One region of the Vogesella sp. EB genome, then DNA from elsewhere that is predicted to be linked to it. Evidence: predicted binding sites of a transcription regulator. Region 1 holds the regulator's gene; the other holds the start of a gene.
What was found. Region 1 encodes FNR, which switches genes on or off when oxygen is low (the NO sensors DNR and NnrR bind a similar motif). Its sites were predicted from a motif close to TTGATNNNNATCAA; they were not measured.
Positions count from the first base shown of each region.

Region 1 (4,209 bases):
TCCAGGTGGCGCTGGTGACGCTGATCGGCCTCGCGGCCAAGAACGCGATCCTGATCGTCGAGTTCGCGGTGCTGAAGATGGAAGAAGGGCGTTCGCTGACCGAGGCGGCGGTGGAGGCGGCCAAGCTGCGTTTCCGCCCGATCGTGATGACCTCGCTGGCCTTCATCCTCGGTTGCGTGCCGCTGGCGATTTCCAGCGGCGCCGGCTCCGCCAGCCGTCACTCGATCGGTACCGGCGTGATCGGGGGCATGTTGGCCGCAACCTTCATCGCGGCGCTGTTCATCCCCCTGTTTTTCAAACTGATTATGCAGTGGAGCCAGCGCAAGCCGGCACCACAAGGAGAACAGCATGATGCTTAAGCAAGCGCTGTTGCCAATCCTGGTCGCCGCCGCGCTGTCGGCGTGCGCGGTCGGCCCCGACTACCAGCGTCCGCAGCTGGACATGCCGCAGGCGGCGGCCAACGTGGCGCCGGTCGCCAGCGACTGGTGGCGCAGTTTCGAGGATCCGGTGCTGGACGCGATGATAGACGAGTCGCTGCGCTACAACCGTGATCTGGTGCAGGCCGCGGCGCGGGTGGAAGAAGCCGCCGCCGCCGCCGGTGTGGCGCGAGCCGGCCTGCTGCCGCAGGTCAGCGCCAGCGCCGGCAGCGGCCGCAGCCAGACCTCGAGCTACAGCAGTGGTGGCGGGGCGCTGCTCGACAGCCGCCAGGCCGGGCTGACCGCTAGCTGGGAGCTGGACCTGTGGGGCAAGCTGCGCCGCGAACGCGAAGCGGCGCTAGCCGACGTCAGCGCCAGCGAGCGCTCGCTGGCCGCGCTCAGGCTGTCGCTGGGCAGCCAGGTGGCCAAGAGCTACTTCCAGCTCGCCAGCTACGACGCCCAGCTCGCCAGCGCCCGCGCCACGCTGCAAAGCCGCGAGCAATCGCTGCAGCTGCGCCAGAAACGCTTCAACGGCGGCATGACCTCCGAGCTGGAGCTGCGCCAGGCCGAGGCCGAGGCCGCCAGTGCGCGCGCCACCGTGCCGCAGCTGGCACAGGCGGTGACGCAGACCGAACACGCGCTGGCGGTGCTGTTGGGCCGTTCGCCGCGTGACATTGCGGCCAACCTTGGCCGCGGCAAGGCCTTGTCGGCGCTGGCCGAGCCGGAGCAGATCCCGTCCGGCCTGCCGTCCGACCTGCTGCTGCGCCGTGCCGACGTGGCGGCGGCGGAAGCCAGCCTGATCGCGGCCAACGCCCGCATCGGCGTCGCCCGCGCCGCCTACTTCCCGAGCATCAGCCTGTCGGCCGGTATCGGCAGCGCCAGCACCGCGCTGACCGACCTGTTCAGCGGCCCGGCGCAGACCTGGAACTTCGCGGCCAACCTGACCGCGCCGATCTTCAACGCCGGCCGTATCGCCGCCGGTGTCGATGCCGCCAACGCGCGCCAGAAGCAGGCGCTGGCGGTGTACGAGAAGACGGTGCAGCAGGCGTTTGCCGATACCCTGGACGCGATGTCGGCGGTCAGCACCACGCGCGCCACCGAACAGGCGCAGCTGCAGCAGCTGGCCTCGCTGCGCGAGGCGCTGCGCCTGGCGCGGTTGCGCTACGACAACGGCTACTCCAGCTATCTGGACGTGCTGGACGCCGAACGCGGCGTGTTCCAGGTGGAGCAGGCGCTGTCCAGCGCTCGCCTCGCGCGGCTGTCGGCGGTGGTGTCGCTGTACGCGGCACTGGGTGGCGGCTGGCAAGCCGGCTGAGCCCGCAACGCACGATGCAAAAAGCCCGGATCGGTCGATCCGGGCTTTTTTATTGCGTCACGCGGCAGGTTTAGCCGGCGCTGTTGGCCTGCGAGCAGCCGGCCACCAGGGCCTTCAGCTCTTCCGGGCGGACCAGCTGGATGTGCTTGTGATCGACCAGGATCCAGCCCTGCTGCTGGAATTTCGACAGCGTGCGGCTGACGGTTTCCAGTTTCAGGCCGAGGAAGCTGCCGATTTCCTCGCGGCTCATGCGCAGGATGAAGTCGTTGGCGGCAAAGCCGCGGCTGGCCAGGCGCTGCGACAGGTTGAGCAGGAAGGCGGCGAGGCGTTCTTCCGCCTTCATATTGCCCAGCAGCAGCATCACCGACTGGTCGCGCACGATTTCGCGGCTCATCAGGCGGAAGAAGTGGTGTTGCAGGCTGGGGATGTCGCGTCCCAGGCTTTCCATGCGGCTGAACGGCAGCTCGCACACCTCGCTGTCCTCCAGCGCGATGGCGTCGCAACCGTGGGTGTTGGAGGAAATGCCGTCCAGCCCCATCAGCTCGCCGGACATGTGGAAACCGGTAACCTGTTCGCGGCCGTCCTGGCTGGAAACGCAGGTCTTGAAATAGCCGGTGCGCACCGCGTATAAAGAACGGAAACCTTCTCCGCTGCGGAACAGGTATTCACCGCGCTTGAAACGGCGGCTCTGACGGATAACGGCATCCAGCTGGGCCATCTCGTCACGGTTTAGCCCCACCGGCAGGCACAATTCACGCAGGCTGCAGTTGGAACAAGTGACTTTCAGCGAATGCAGGGGGGAGGACAGATCGTTCATACCGAGAGTCGATTTCCAGGGACAGATGAGCTTGCTTGATGAGCGTCAATGCAGATCAAGGCGTAATTGCGCAAATTTACCAGTCCCCCACCAGATTTCCAATCAAAATATATGATGGCTGCTCATTCTGCATTTATCCCGACCCAATGTGTTTTCGACCGGACCCTGATCGAAACACTGGAAGGGTCCGGTCCGCGTTACACCTCCTATCCGACTGCCGACCGTTTTCACGCCGGTTTCGGGGTGAATGATTATGAACATTGCCTGGCGCAGCGCGCCATTGGGGCAAACCATCGCGGCATTTCGCTGTACGTACACATCCCGTTCTGCAACACCATCTGCTACTACTGCGGCTGCAACAAGATTATCACCAAGGACAAGAGCCGCGCCGACGCCTACCTCGACTACCTGGAAAAGGAAATCGCGCTGGTGGCGGAAAAACTCGGCTGTCGCGAGAAGGTGATCCAGCTGCATTTCGGCGGCGGCACACCGACCTTCCTCTCCGATGCGCAGCTGGACCGGGTGATGGGCGTCATCAACCGCTACTTCGAGCTGCTGCCGGAAGGCGAGTTCTCGATCGAGATCGACCCGCGCAAGGTTGGCCGCGACACCGTGCTGCACCTGGGCCGTCTCGGCTTCAACCGCATGAGCGTCGGCATCCAGGATTTCGATCCGGCGGTGCAACAGGCAGTGAACCGCATCCAGAGCGAGGCGGAAACCCGGCTGGTGATCGACGCCGCGCGCGAGGCCGGCTTCAAGTCGGTGAGCGTGGACCTGATCTACGGCCTGCCGCTGCAGAGCGCGCACTCGCTGGAAAGCACCGTCAACAAGGTGATCGCGATGTCGCCGGACCGCATCGCGCTGTACAACTACGCGCACCTGCCGACCGTGTTCAAGCCGCAGCGCCGCATCAACGAGGCCGATCTGCCGTCCAGCGCCACCAAGCTCGACATCCTGCAGAACTCGGTACAGCAGCTGAGCGACGCCGGCTACGTGTTCATCGGCATGGACCACTTCGCCAAGCCCGGTGACGAGCTGACGCGCGCGCTGGAGCAGGGCCGCCTGCAGCGCAACTTCCAGGGCTACTCCACCCACGCCGATTGCGACATGATCGGCTTCGGCGTGTCGTCGATCGGCAAGGTCGGCCCCTGTTACTCGCAGAACGAAAAGGACATCGACGCCTACTACGCGGCGCTGGACGCCGGCCACCTGCCGGTGATGCGCGGTATGACGCTGACCCAGGACGACATCCTGCGCCGCAGCGTGATCCAGGCGCTGATGTGCCGCTTCTCGCTGTCGGTGGAGGCGATCGAGCAGACCTTCGCCATCAATTTTGCCGACTACTTCGCCGACGAGCTGCCGAAGATCCGCGAATTCCAGCAGATGGGCCTGCTGCACTTCGACGGCGACTTCCTTATGGTGGAGCCGAAGGGCCGCTTCCTGATCCGCAATATCGCGATGGCGTTCGACCGCCACCTGCGCGAGCGCGAAACCGGCGCGCGCTATTCGAAAACCATCTGACGCGCGCCGCACGGGCGGCGGGACGACAGGCACACAAGGTTGGCCGCAGCGATGCGGCCAACCTTTTTGTTGATGCCGGCGGCGGCGCGGGCGCTAGAGCCTGTCATCCATTTGAGCCGGATGGGGGCAGGGAAGTGCGC
Region 1 is NZ_LFDT01000024.1:8,128-12,336, reverse strand. It holds gene ACG97_RS12860 (efflux RND transporter permease subunit) at 1-359, shown strand, start outside; gene ACG97_RS12855 (efflux transporter outer membrane subunit) at 349-1,731, shown strand; gene fnr (fumarate/nitrate reduction transcriptional regulator Fnr) at 1,802-2,548, opposite strand; gene hemN (oxygen-independent coproporphyrinogen III oxidase) at 2,660-4,069, shown strand.

Region 2 (4,209 bases), on a different contig from region 1:
GCGGCGCTGATGCGCTGCTCGCCGCGCAGCAGGCGCTCGTCGCTGTCGGCCAGCTGGGCGCGTGCCTGCAGCACCTCATCCGGCTGCGCCAGGCCGTGCTTGACGCGCTGTTCGGCGTTTTGCAGCAGGCTGGCGGCCTGCTGCCGGTCTTGCTGCAGCAGCGTCAGGGCCGCCTGCGCGCCGCGCCATTCCAGATAGCTGCCGACCAGCGCGTAGGCCACGCTCTGGCGCGCGTCGCTGGCTTCCAGCTCGGCGGCGCGGGCCTGGCCACGGGCGGCGGCGAGCTGGGCGCGGGTCTTGCCCCAGAAGTCGAAGCGGTAGCTGAAATCGGCGGATACGGTCTGCAGCGTGGTCCACTGGCCGAGCATCGACGGGGGCAGCGCGTCGAACTCCGAGGTGCGCGTGCGGCTGGCGCCGAGGTTGCCGTTGACCTTCAGGCCGTCATTGCTGGCGACGCTGGCAATGACGGCGCGCGCGGCACGCAGGCGGGCGTCGGCGGCGTCCAGCCCCGGATTGCTGCGCAGCGCCTGCGCCAGCAGCTGCTCAAGGCTGGCGTCGTTCAGCGCGCGCCACCAGTCGGCGGCAAAGGGGGTGGCGGCTTCGCTGACCGCCAGCGCGGCCGGGGTCAGTGGCTGGCTCTGCAGCGGGGCCACCGCCGGGGTGGCGCAGCCGGACACGGCCAGCAGTGCCAGCAAGGCGCTGACGGGCAGTAACGTGGTGTTGTAGTTTCTCATTTGATTGTCACCTGCGTGACTACTTGTGTCGAAAAAAACCGCCGGTGGCGGGTGGGGTGGCTGGCGGCAATGCCGTGAGGCTTGCGGCCAACCTTGCTGATTCGGATAGTGGGGGCTGGCGCTCAGCCGCCGAGCTGCTGCATCAGCTTGCGCAGCAGCGCTTCCAGCTGCGTACGCTCCTCGCCGCTGAACACTGCCCACAGCTCGCGCACCTGCTGCCGCTGCTCCGGCATCACCTGCTCGATGAAGGCGAGGCCGCTGTCGGTCAGCTCCAGATAGGTGCGGCGGCGGTCGACGCTGCAGGGCTGGCGCCGGATCAGGCCTCGGTTCACCAGGTCGTCCACCACCCGGGTGGCATTGGTGCGCGAAAACGCCAGCGCATCGGACAGCTCGGACGGCATCAGCCGTTCTTCCGGCCGCGCGTACAGCACCATCAGCGCCATCCAGGTGGTTTCGTTCATGTCGTGCACCGCCAGCGACTGGTTGAAGTAGCCCAGCAGCAGCGGCTGGATGTGCAGCAGCAGACGGGTGAGGGTCACTTCCTCGCGCGGGCTGCCGGGCAGGCGGCGGGCGATGGTGTCGATGGCGTGTTCGGTGGCCGCAAAGCTGTGGCCGCAGGCAGGTGCTTTCATTGGGTAATGATAACGTGCGTTACTATTTATTTCAAGGCGGCGGGCAGGGTGCAGGTTTCTTGATCGGCATCATTCAGCGCGCTGCTGCGCCGCGGCAATACTGTTGGCAACACCCCACCGGAGCCTGATGATGAACCTGACTACCCACCTGAGCGCGGTGCACCGCCACTGCGACGACTCATTTGCCGCGCTGGAGCAGGCGGTGCGCCAGCAGGACTGGGCCGGCGCCGATGCGCTGTGCGCCAGCTTTTGTGAGGAAATGGCGCAGCACTTTGCCGATGAGGAAAACCGGCTGTTCCAGGCGCTGGAAGCGGCCACCGGCATGCGCGGCGGGCCGACCGCGGTGATGCGTTTCGAGCACGAGCAGATGCGCGAGCTGATGGAAGACCTCAATCGTGATCTGCTGCAGCGCGACGCCCGCGGCGTGGCCGCCACCTGTGACACCTTGCTGGTGCTGATGCAGCAGCACAATATGAAGGAGGAGAATATCCTCTACCCGATGTGCGACAGCCGGATTCCGGATGCCGCTACCCTGTTGCAGGAGCTACGCCATGTCACCCCGTGATTTGCGCGGCCTGGTGCCGCCGGAACCGATGGAAATCATCCTCGACGACGTCGACAACGGCAGCAGCGGCCAGCAGCTGACCTATGTGCTGCCACACTTCCCCGGGCCGCTGATCCCGCTGCTGCAGCAGCGCAAGGTCAGCTTTGACAGTGAAATGCTGCCGGACATGAGCGGGGTGGTGCTGAAGCTGGTGCTGCCCTGATGCAGGCCATGCCCAGTTTTGACCGCGCACCGCCGCTTTCGCTGCCGGTGCGTTATTTTTTGGCGGCGGCGTGCTGGCTGCTGCCGCTGGCGGTCAGCCTGCTGCGGACCGACAACGACTATCCGTCGCTGAGCCTGCTGCTGCCGCTGCACCTGCTGGCGCTGGGCGTGCTCGGCAACGCCATGCTGGGTGCCTTGCTGCAGATGGTGGCGGTGGTGTCCGGCGTACCCTGCTTGCGGCCAACGTGGTGGCGGCTGGGGGTGTGGAGCCTGTGGCAGCTGGCTACCGCCAGCCTGTGCTGGGGTTTTTACCAGGCGCTGGCGCCACCGTGGCTGCAGCTGGCCAGCGTGCTGTTTGCGCTGCTGGTCGCCGCGCTGTCGGGCCTGTTGTACGGGCTGTGGCGCAGCCCGGCGGCGGACGGCAGCAGCCGCGGGCTGCGCCTGGCGCTGGGCTTGTTGCTGCTGACCCTGCTGCTGGGCTTGTCGATGCTGGCGGTGCTGGGTTGGGGTCGGCCGTTGCCGTTGCTGAGCCTGCTGCCGCTGCACCGGCTGGCGGCGCAGGGCTGGGTGTTGCTGCTGGTGATGGCGGTGGCGCAGGTGATCGCGCCGATGTTCCTGCTGACGCCGGCCTATCCCGGCTGGTGGCAGCGCCATGGCGCCACGCTGTGGCTGCTGGCCTTGCTGGCCGGCGCGGGCGGTTTGCTGTGGCAGCCGCAGTGGTCGTGGTGGTGGCTGGCGTGGCTGCCGCTGGCACTGTTTGCCGCGCTCAGCCTGCGGCTGCTGCGCGCCAGCCGGCGGCCGCAGGAGTGGCTGCTGCCGTACTGGTGGCTGGCGTTTGCGCTGCTGGCCTTGCTGGCGGTACTGCTGCCGCTGCTGGCGTGGCAGGGCAGCGCGCCGTGGCTGGCGCGCGCGCTGGCGTGGTGTCTGCTCGGCGGCTTTGCGCTGACACTGGTGGTCGGCATGCTGTACCGCATCGTGCCCTTCCTGCTGTGGCTGCACCTGAAGAATGCGGCGCCGCCGCGCCATCGCGTGCCGGCGCTGCACGCCTTCGTGCCGGAATCCGCCGCGCGGCACAGCTGGCGCGCGCTGTTGCTGCTGCAGCCGCTGGCGGCGCTGTGGGTGTGGCAACCGCAGCTGGGCTGGCCGCTGGCGCTGGCACTGCTCGGCCTGCTGTCGCTGCTGCTGTGGCATTTCGCCGCGGCGGCGCGGCTGTACCGCGCCACCCGCCGCGCCTTGCCGTCCTAGAGCCTGTTCGCAATCTCCTGTTCACGATCTGCCGCGACTTGATCTCGATGGTGTGATACGGCGTTGAAAACGGCTGGGCCTGCTCGTTTATCCCAGGATAAACAAGCAGGCCCAGCCGTTTCGTCTTGGTTCGCGTGGGTACGCGAGTTCGTGAACAGGTTCTCAGCCGGCCAGTGCCTGAGCCAGCGTCGCCTGCAGTCTGGCCTGCAGCCGGACCACCTCGCCGATGACCAGCAATGCCGGCGGCTTGACCGCGTGCTGCTGCACACAGGCGCCGAGGCTGGCCAGCTCGCAGCACAGCACCCGCTGCTGCGCGGTGGTGGCGTTCTCGATGATGGCCACTGGCGTGGTGGAGGCGCGGCCGGCGGCCTGCAGCTGGTCGGCGATGTTGGCCGCCTCGCCCAGCCCCATGTACACCACCAGCGTCTCCTCGGCGCCGGTGTGGCTGGTCCACGCCAGCGCGCTCTGTCCCTCGCGGCGATGACCGGTGACGAAGCTGACGCCCTGCGCGTAGTCGCGGTGCGTCAGCGGAATGCCGGCCGCCGCTGCCGCGCCCATCGCCGCGCTGATGCCGGGGATCACCTCGCAGGTGATGCCGGCTGCGGCCAACGTTTCCAGCTCCTCGCCGCCGCGCCCGAACAGGAAGGGGTCGCCGCCTTTCAGCCGCACCACGCGCAGTCCTTGCCGCGCCTTGTCCACGATCAGCTGGTTGATGTCCTGTTGCGGCAGGGTGTGGCGGCTGGCGCGCTTGCCGACGCAGATCTGCTCGGCGCGGCGGTTGACCAGTGCCAGCACCGCGTCGGAAACCAGCAGGTCGTACAGCACCACGTCG
Region 2 is NZ_LFDT01000015.1:25-4,233, forward strand. It holds partial or broken gene ACG97_RS10100 (TolC family protein) at 1-734, opposite strand, end outside; gene ACG97_RS10105 (MarR family transcriptional regulator) at 857-1,366, opposite strand; gene ACG97_RS10110 (hemerythrin domain-containing protein) at 1,494-1,931, shown strand; gene ACG97_RS10115 (DUF2249 domain-containing protein) at 1,918-2,133, shown strand; gene ACG97_RS10120 (hypothetical protein) at 2,142-3,377, shown strand; gene cobA (uroporphyrinogen-III C-methyltransferase) at 3,540-4,209, opposite strand, start outside.
Region 2: a site for FNR is predicted at 1,426-1,439, ahead of ACG97_RS10110 (hemerythrin domain-containing protein). Genes of this name have one in related genera too.